One region of the Escherichia sp. TC-EC600-tetX4 genome, then DNA from elsewhere that is predicted to be linked to it. Evidence: predicted binding sites of a transcription regulator. Region 1 holds the regulator's gene; each other region holds the start of a gene.

The links. The regulator PurR, encoded in region 1, represses purine synthesis genes. The targets are predictions, from matches to a motif close to CANGCAAACGTTTGCNTG.
Region 2: purL (phosphoribosylformylglycinamidine synthase) is a predicted target of PurR. The motif match lies at 1,663-1,680, and genes of this name have one in related genera.
Region 3: purM (phosphoribosylformylglycinamidine cyclo-ligase) is a predicted target of PurR. The motif match lies at 2,013-2,030, and genes of this name have one in related genera.

Annotation. Positions count from the first base shown of each region.
Region 1 is NZ_CP079924.1:2,138,747-2,142,029, forward strand. Features, by position in the region: gene punC (purine nucleoside transporter PunC) at 1-486, opposite strand, end outside; gene punR (DNA-binding transcriptional activator PunR) at 599-1,531, shown strand; gene purR (HTH-type transcriptional repressor PurR) at 1,528-2,553, opposite strand; gene cydH (cytochrome bd-I accessory subunit CydH) at 2,852-2,941, shown strand; gene KXD89_RS10300 (MFS transporter) at 3,107-3,283, shown strand, end outside.
Region 2 is NZ_CP079924.1:1,188,529-1,191,811, reverse strand. Features, by position in the region: gene purL (phosphoribosylformylglycinamidine synthase) at 1-1,587, opposite strand, end outside; gene mltF (membrane-bound lytic murein transglycosylase MltF) at 1,845-3,283, shown strand, end outside.
Region 3 is NZ_CP079924.1:1,262,531-1,265,813, forward strand. Features, by position in the region: gene ppk1 (polyphosphate kinase 1) at 1-103, opposite strand, end outside; gene purN (phosphoribosylglycinamide formyltransferase) at 275-913, opposite strand; gene purM (phosphoribosylformylglycinamidine cyclo-ligase) at 913-1,950, opposite strand; gene upp (uracil phosphoribosyltransferase) at 2,275-2,901, shown strand; gene uraA (uracil permease) at 2,987-3,283, shown strand, end outside.

The DNA of each region.
Region 1 (3,283 bases):
AATCGCCTGCCAGGAAAAATGGACCAGCAGCCAGCTTCCTAACAGAGGAGCCAGTGCCGGAGATAGACCCACCAGCGGCATGATGGCCGCAAAAATACGGTTAACTTTCTGTGAAGGATAATAATCTGTCACTAATGCTTGCCAGATAACCGCCGCGGCGCAGACACCCACAGCCTGTACAAAACGCAATACCAGCAGCGTAGCGGCGTTTTCTACCCACAGCATCCCCAGACTACCTAACGCAAAAATTGTCAGGCCGATTAATAATACCGGTTTACGACCATAACGGTCGGAGAGCGGCCCCCACAGAAGCTGGGCTGCGGCAAAACCGGCAAGGAACAGACTAAGGCTGGCACTGACAGCAGACGCAGGCGTTTGCAGGTCGGCCTGTATGGCGGCGAAAGCAGGCAGATACATATCGGTTGCCAGAAAACCGAGTACGCTCAAACCCGCCAGCCAGACTAAAAATCTTTTCCCAGGTTGCATGTATATTCTCTAAATCTCTCAATTAAACACCGCCGCAAAGTGTAGGGAGTGAAATTAGTGTTGTGAAACGGTAATATTTGATGACTGGTTTCAAAAATTTTGCAGGCAGACTATGTGGTCAGAATATTCACTCGAAGTTGTTGATGCGGTAGCGCGTAATGGTAGTTTTAGCGCTGCGGCACAGGAGCTGCATCGCGTTCCTTCTGCGGTCAGCTATACCGTGCGTCAGCTGGAAGAGTGGCTGGCGGTGCCGCTCTTTGAACGACGGCACCGTGATGTGGAGCTGACCGCTGCTGGAGCGTGGTTTCTCAAAGAAGGGCGCTCTGTTGTCAAAAAAATGCAGATCACCCGCCAGCAATGTCAGCAGATAGCGAACGGCTGGCGCGGTCAGTTAGCTATCGCAGTGGATAATATTGTCAGGCCAGAACGTACACGGCAGATGATCGTTGATTTTTATCGCCATTTTGATGATGTCGAACTTCTTGTCTTTCAGGAAGTGTTCAACGGTGTCTGGGATGCGCTTTCCGACGGGCGCGTGGAACTGGCGATTGGCGCAACACGCGCGATTCCGGTAGGCGGTCGTTATGCCTTCCGGGATATGGGGATGCTAAGCTGGAGTTGCGTTGTTGCCAGTCACCACCCGCTGGCGTTGATGGATGGCCCGTTCAGCGATGATACGTTGCGCAACTGGCCGTCGTTGGTGCGCGAAGACACCTCGCGAACGCTACCTAAACGTATTACCTGGTTGCTGGATAACCAAAAAAGAGTTGTCGTGCCTGACTGGGAATCATCGGCAACCTGTATCTCGGCAGGATTATGCATAGGGATGGTGCCAACACATTTCGCCAAACCGTGGCTTAATGAGGGGAAGTGGGTAGCATTAGAACTGGAAAACCCCTTTCCGGATTCGGCATGTTGTCTGACATGGCAGCAAAATGATATGTCGCCTGCGTTAACCTGGTTGCTTGAGTATCTCGGCGATAGTGAGACGCTGAATAAGGAGTGGCTGCGGGAGCCGGAAGAGACTCCCGCAACGGGTGATTAACGACGATAGTCGCGGAACGGGCCGTCAGCCACGGAGCGGCGTTCAATCAAGCGCGGATGCACTTCAATAGACTGCGGTTCTTCACGTTTGTTGACGATACGATCCAACAGCATGTTGAACGCTGTTTCACCCAGCGAATCTTTTGGCTGATGGATCGTGGTCAGCGCCGGCGTAAAATAGCGCGCGTTGCGCACGTTATCATAACCGATCAGCGAAACATCCTGCGGGACGCGCAGGCCCATTTCATCAGCAGCACAAAGTGCGCCCATTGCCATGATATCGCCACCACAGAAGACGGCAGTAGGGCGATGCGGCTGCGACAGGATTTGCTGCATGGCGCGATAACCGGATTCAGGTTCAAAGTCACCCTGCACAATCCAGCTTTCCGGCACCTTGATCATCGCTTCTTCCATCGCCTTCATAAAACCGGCAAGGCGGCCTGCGCCGGTGTTACGTTCCAGCGGGCCGGGGATGACGCCGATTTCGCGGTGACCGCGTTCAATCAGATAACGCCCGGCCATGTAGCCGCCTTCGAACGCGTTATCAATGACCGCATCGGTGAAGTCAGCTTTTGCTTCACCCCAGTCCATGACCACCATTGGGATATGGCGATACTCTTCCAGCATCGCCAGCAACGGCTCTGGGTACTCAGAACACATCACCAGCAGACCATCGACGCGTTTTTGCGCCATCATCGACAGATAAGCCCGCTGTTTCTCAAGATTGTTCCACGCATTGCCCAGAATCAGGGTGTAACCTTTCTGGAAGCAATTTTTTTCAACTGCTTCAATGATCTCGGCAAAATAGGCCGCTTCGCTGCTGGTCGCCAGCAAACCGATAGACTTGGTGTGGTTAACCTTCAGGCTACGCGCCACCGCGCTAGGGGAGTAGTGTAATTCTTTAATCGCTGCCCACACGGCGTTGCGCGTTTCTTCAGCGACGAAACGTGTTTTGTTGATCACGTGTGACACAGTTGTAGTGGAAACGTTTGCTCGTTTCGCTACATCTTTTATTGTTGCCATTCCATTTCACTCCAGACCCTAACTTCAGCTCCTGCAAAATCGCAAGGTAAACGTTTGCCTTTACACACCTTACGCACAACAAAAGTGTTGCGGTACGCCGGAAAAACGACACGGAGCGTCAGGAAGGGGTCAATGGCCAGTACGCAAATAGTGTAAGCGTGGAATTTTGGCCGATCTTGACGAAAAGGGGAAGTGGTAAAAACACTTATCATTATAAATGACGGGAGATTTTTTCATCACAGTGTGTAAAAATGCGTAATATCACTTTTTGTGTGGTAATAAAAAAGGAGAAAACTTGATGAGCACCGACCTTAAATTTTCACTGGTAACAACGATTATCGTCCTCGGTTTGATCGTAGCCGTGGGTTTGACTGCCGCGCTGCACTGATTTCCTCTCGAGGGAGCGCGTTCTCCCTCGCATCTCCTTCCTGTTTGTTAGCAAAATGGCAAAAGTGTTTTCTCTTTTTGTTATTTTCATTTTTTTGTGATTGCTGTCATGCTTTCGCCACTTTAATGAATATCGCGTAATGACGCGAAGAGGTGGAGATAAGGCATGAAAATTAACTATCCGTTGCTGGCGCTGGCGATTGGCGCGTTTGGTATCGGGACAACGGAGTTCTCGCCAATGGGCTTGTTGCCCGTCATTGCGCGCGGTGTGGATGTCTCGATTCCCGCTGCCGGAATGTTAATCAGTGCCTATGCAGTTGGCGTAATGGTTGGCGCGCCGCTG
Region 2 (3,283 bases), 950 kb from region 1:
CTCGCGCAGTTCAAATTTACCGCCGCGCCCGCCGTCGCTCACCAGTTCCGGCATGGCGTTAGAAAGACCGCCAGCGCCAACGTCGTGGATAAACAGGATTGGGTTGGCATCACCAAGCTGCCAGCAACGGTCGATCACTTCCTGGCAGCGACGCTCCATCTCCGGGTTGTCGCGCTGTACGGAAGCAAAGTCGAGGTCGGCATCAGACTGACCAGACGCCATAGAAGACGCTGCACCACCGCCAAGACCGATGTTCATTGCCGGGCCGCCGAGAACGACCAGCTTCGCACCGACGTTGATCTCGCCTTTTTGTACGTGATCGGCGCGAATGTTGCCGATCCCGCCCGCCAGCATGATCGGTTTGTGATAACCGCGCAGCTCTTCGCCGTTGTGGCTGTTCACTTTTTCTTCATAAGTACGGAAGTAGCCGTTCAGTGCCGGACGACCAAATTCGTTGTTAAACGCCGCGCCGCCCAGCGGGCCTTCGGTCATGATGTCCAGCGCGGTGACAATGCGCTCAGGCTTACCGAAATCTTCTTCCCACGGCTGTTCGAAGCCAGGAATTCGCAGGTTGGAAACGGAGAAACCAACCAGACCCGCTTTCGGCTTTGCGCCGCGCCCGGTGGCACCTTCATCGCGGATTTCACCGCCGGAACCGGTCGCCGCGCCCGGCCACGGAGAAATCGCCGTCGGGTGGTTGTGAGTTTCGACTTTCATCAGAATATGCGCCGGTTCCTGATGGAAATCGTAGCGGCCCGTTTCGTGGTCAGCAAAGTAGCGGCCCACTTCAGAACCTTCCATTACGGCGGCGTTATCTTTATAAGCAGAGAGAACGTGATCTGGCGTGGTTTCGAAAGTATTTTTGATCATCTTGAACAGCGATTTCGGCTGCTGTTCACCATCGATAACCCAGTCGGCGTTAAAAATTTTGTGGCGGCAGTGCTCGGAGTTCGCCTGGGCAAACATATACAGTTCGATGTCGTTCGGGTTACGACCAAGCTTTGTGAAAGCATCCTGCAGATAGTCAATTTCATCTTCCGCCAGAGCCAAGCCAAGACGCAGGTTAGCGTCGATCAGCGCCTGACGGCCCTGCCCCAGCAAATCAACGCTGGTAACCGGAGTCGGTTGATGGTGGGCAAACAACTGCTCTGCATCATCTAAAGCAAAAAAGACCGTTTCCATCATGCGGTCGTGCAGTTCAGCGGTAACCTGCTGCCATTGTTCATTGGTCAGCGTACCGGCTTCTATATAGTAAGCAACGCCGCGCTCAAGGCGGTTTACCTGTTGTAGCCCGCAGTTATGGGCAATATCGGTCGCTTTCGAAGACCAGGGAGAGATGGTGCCAGGACGCGGGGTCACCAGCAGGAGTTTGCCTTGCGGGGCGTGGCTGGCGAGTGCCGGGCCATATTTCAGCAGGCGTTCAAGTTGTGCGTGCTCATCATCGTTTAACGGCGCATTGAGGTCAGCAAAATGGACATACTCGGCGTAAATATTGTGAACCGGGAGCCTGGCAGCCTGAAAACGTGCCAGCAGTTTGTTGATTCGGAATGCCGACAGTGCAGGCGAACCACGCAGAATTTCCATCATAAGTCTCTCGTCTTCTAAGCTTTCGGTGTACCCAAGGGGGGGAAACGGGCGTCATTATAAAGAATCTGATGCGCTGACGAAACCGTTTGCGTGGAAATAAAATCACCATCGTGAATTAGCAACGCGTGCCGCCAATGGCTGTAATAAGTTGCCATCTGGCGCAGGTTTACGCAAAATGCCGCTCATTTATGAGTAAACCTTTCACTATTATTACGTTTTTTCAAGCTGGGACGCGCACGACACAGAGAATTAACTAATTGAAAAAATTAAAGATTAATTATCTGTTCATCGGCATTCTGGCACTGCTGCTCGCGGTCGCTCTCTGGCCATCCATTCCCTGGTTTGGTAAAGCCGACAACCGTATCGCCGCCATTCAAGCGCGGGGAGAGTTGCGTGTGAGCACCATTCATACTCCCCTGACTTATAACGAAATCAACGGGAAACCTTTTGGCCTGGATTACGAACTGGCGAAACAGTTTGCCGATTACCTCGGCGTAAAACTGAAAGTGACCGTGCGGCAGAATATCAGCCAGCTGTTTGACGACCTTGATAATGGTAACGCCGACCTGCTGGCGGCAGGACTTGTCTATAACAGTGAGCGGGTAAAAAATTATCAGCCTGGCCCTACCTATTATTCCGTGTCACAACAACTGGTTTATAAAGTGGGTCAGTATCGCCCACGTACGCTGGGCAACCTGACGGCGGAGCAACTCACCGTTGCACCGGGTCATGTGGTGGTTAACGATCTCCAGACCCTGAAAGAAACAAAATTCCCGGAATTAAGCTGGAAGGTAGACGACAAAAAAGGCTCTGCGGAATTAATGGAAGATGTCATCGAAGGAAAACTCGATTACACCATTGCTGATTCTGTCGCCATCAGCCTGTTTCAGCGCGTTCACCCGGAGCTCGCCGTAGCGCTCGATATCACCGATGAACAACCGGTGACTTGGTTTAGCCCGTTAGATGGCGATAATACCCTTTCCGCCGCCCTGCTCGACTTCTTCAACGAAATGAATGAAGACGGTACGCTGGCACGCATTGAAGAGAAATACCTGGGGCATGGCGATGATTTTGATTACGTCGATACGCGCACATTTTTACGCGCCGTCGATGCGGTACTGCCGCAGTTAAAGCCCCTGTTTGAGAAATACGCCGAAGAAATTGACTGGCGTTTGCTGGCCGCTATTGCTTATCAGGAATCGCACTGGGATGCACAGGCCACTTCACCGACGGGTGTGCGCGGCATGATGATGTTAACCAAAAATACCGCGCAAAGCCTCGGCATTACGGATCGTACCGATGCCGAACAGAGCATCAGCGGTGGCGTGCGTTATTTGCAGGATATGATGAGTAAAGTGCCGGAAAGTGTGCCGGAGAACGAGCGGATCTGGTTTGCCCTCGCTGCGTACAATATGGGCTATGCGCATATGCTGGATGCCCGCGCCCTGACGGCAAAAACCAAAGGGAATCCTGACAGTTGGGCTGACGTAAAACAGCGTCTGCCTTTACTTAGCCAGAAACCCTATTACAGCAAGCTGACTTACGGCTACGCTCGTGGACATGAAGCCTACGCTTATGTCGAAAATATTCGTAAGTATCAGATTAGCCTGGTGGGTTATCTGCAAGAGAAAGAGAAGCAGGCTACAGAAGCGGCGATGCAACTGGCGCAGGATTATCCGGCGGTATCGCCTACGGA
Region 3 (3,283 bases), 880 kb from region 1:
TTTCAATCAGCGGGTTAGATTTGTCCGCCGCTTCCTGAAGCACGCGTTCATTGAACGATAACCAACTGAGCTCTTTTTCGATGTATAGCTTTTCCTGACCCATTACCACTTTTACTCCGTTTTATTCACGGGACACTGCCTGGATATTATGGCGAGCAATATTGGCAGATGTCCAACTATGCCAGAAAAGGGGGAAAAAAACTGCTGGAGCTTGCGATTTACAGGTGAATTGAAAAACGCCAGCGGCAGAGCTGGCGCTTTAATTACGGGGGTATTACTCGTCGGCAGCGTAGCCCTGCGGCGGCAGACGTTGACCATCCAGCCACGCGGCGTTTTCGTGCATTTTCAGACGACCATCGGCAAACCAGCTAATCACCAGTGGATAAATGGCGTGTTCCTGGGTTTGCACGCGGGCGGTGATGTCATCTTCCGAATCACCAGCAAATACCGGGACTTTCGCCTGTAAAATAACCGGGCCACCGTCCAGTTCATCGGTGACGAAATGCACCGATGTACCGTGCTCTTCATCGCCATTTTCCAGCGCCTGACGATGGGTGTGTAATCCGGGATATTTCGGCAGCAGAGAAGGGTGAATGTTCAGCAAACGCCCGGCATAGTGGGAGACAAACGCCGGGCTGAGAATGCGCATAAAACCAGCCAGCACGACCACATCGGGTGCGTACATGTCGATTTCATGAATCAACTCCCGGTCATAGGCTTCACGACTGTCAAACGCGCTGGCGATGAGCGTATGCGTTGCAATACCCGCCTGGCGGGCGCGTTCAAGGCCGAACGCGTCGGCCTTATTGCTGAAAACTGCCCGTACGGTGCCTTTAATTTTGTTGGTTTTACAGGCGTCAATAATTGCCTGTAAATTACTTCCGTTGCCGGAAATAAGCACCACAATATTCATTATTCGATAACCACGCGTTGTTCGGAATCAGAGGCTTTGATGATACCGATTTTCCACGCGTTTTCACCGTTGGCATTGAGCAGGGCGAGGGCTTTGTCCACTTCCGGAGCAGGCAGGGCAATAATCATCCCGACGCCGCAGTTGAAGGTGCGATACATTTCATGGTGCTCAACGTTACCTGCCGTTTGCAGCCAGTTGAACACTTCCGGCCACTGCCAGGAAGATTCATCAATCACTGCCTGAGTATTATCTGGCAATACGCGCGGAATGTTTTCCCAGAAGCCGCCGCCGGTCAGGTGCGCAATGGCATGCACATCGACCTTTTCAATCAACTCCAGCACTGACTTCACGTAAATGCGGGTCGGTGCCAGCAGATGATCGGCTAATGGCTTACCATCAAGTTCGGTGGTTTGCGGATCACAACCGCTGACTTCAAGAATTTTGCGCACCAGCGAATAGCCGTTCGAGTGTGGACCGCTGGAACCGAGTGCAATCAGCACATCGCCGTCGCTGACTTTAGAGCCGTCGATGATTTCTGATTTTTCTACCACGCCAACGCAGAAACCCGCGACATCGTAATCCTCACCGTGATACATCCCCGGCATTTCTGCCGTTTCGCCACCCACCAGTGAACAGCCTGATTGCAGACAACCTTCCGCAATGCCGCTGATCACCGCTGAAGCGGTATCAACATCCAGTTTTCCGGTTGCGTAATAGTCGAGGAAAAACAGCGGCTCTGCACCTTGCACCACCAGGTCATTAACGCACATGGCGACCAGATCAATACCAATGGTGTCGTGACGTTTTAAGTCCATTGCCAGACGCAGCTTGGTACCTACGCCGTCAGTGCCAGAAACCAGCACGGGTTCACGATATTTTTGCGGCAATGCACACAGCGCACCGAAGCCGCCCAGACCGCCCATCACTTCCGGACGACGCGTTTTCTTCACTACGCCTTTGATTCTTCCAACCAGAGCATTACCCGCGTCAATATCAACACCGGCATCTTTGTAGCTAAGAGAGGTTTTATCGGTCACTGCTTGGGTCCCCACGCGTTACTTGCGGTAGAAAAATAAAATTCGGCGCAATTCTAACAGGGAAAGCAAACGTTTGCGAGACTGCTTTACACAACCTTTTTGCACGTCTTTTCCCCAGGCGCGCGGCGAAAGAAGACTTGTGCCAGGGTAAAGGTTAGTTTTCGGATGGAATAATCTTCTTTCATAACCATCTGAATATAAAATAACTTTATCTCAAACCGTTATCATTTTGACTAAAGTCAACGAAAAGAATATTGCCGCCTTGAAGAAAGGAGGTATAATCCGTCGATTTTTTTTGTGGCTGCCCCTCAAAGGAGAAAGAGTATGAAGATCGTGGAAGTCAAACACCCACTCGTCAAACACAAGCTGGGACTGATGCGTGAGCAAGATATCAGCACCAAGCGCTTTCGCGAACTCGCTTCCGAAGTGGGTAGCCTGCTGACTTACGAAGCGACCGCCGACCTCGAAACGGAAAAAGTAACTATCGAAGGCTGGAACGGCCCGGTAGAAATCGACCAGATCAAAGGTAAGAAAATTACCGTTGTGCCAATTCTGCGTGCGGGTCTTGGTATGATGGACGGTGTGCTGGAAAACGTTCCGAGCGCGCGCATCAGCGTTGTCGGTATGTACCGTAATGAAGAAACGCTGGAGCCGGTACCGTACTTCCAGAAACTGGTTTCTAACATCGATGAGCGTATGGCGCTGATCGTTGACCCAATGCTGGCAACCGGTGGTTCCGTTATCGCGACCATCGACCTGCTGAAAAAAGCGGGCTGCAGCAGCATCAAAGTTCTGGTGCTGGTAGCTGCGCCAGAAGGTATCGCTGCGCTGGAAAAAGCGCACCCGGACGTCGAACTGTATACCGCATCGATTGATCAGGGACTGAACGAGCACGGATACATTATTCCGGGCCTCGGCGATGCCGGTGACAAAATCTTTGGTACGAAATAAAGAATAAAAATAATTAAAGCCGACTTTAAGAGTCGGCTTTTTTTTGAGTAAAGCGCCTATAACACATAATACAGAGGATAATACTATGACGCGCCGTGCTATCGGGGTGAGTGAAAGACCGCCACTTTTACAGACAATCCCGCTTAGTTTGCAACATTTGTTCGCCATGTTTGGTGCAACCGTCCTGGTGCCCGTCTTATTTCATATTAACCCGGCGACTGTACTGTTATTTAACGGTATTGGAACGCTGCTGTATCTCTTCATCTGTAAAGGGAAAATTCCGGCTTATCTTGGTTCCAGCTTTGCCTTTATTTCACCGGTATTGTTACTGTTGCCGTTAGGGTATGAAGTCGCGCTGGGCGGCTTTATTATGTGCGGCGTG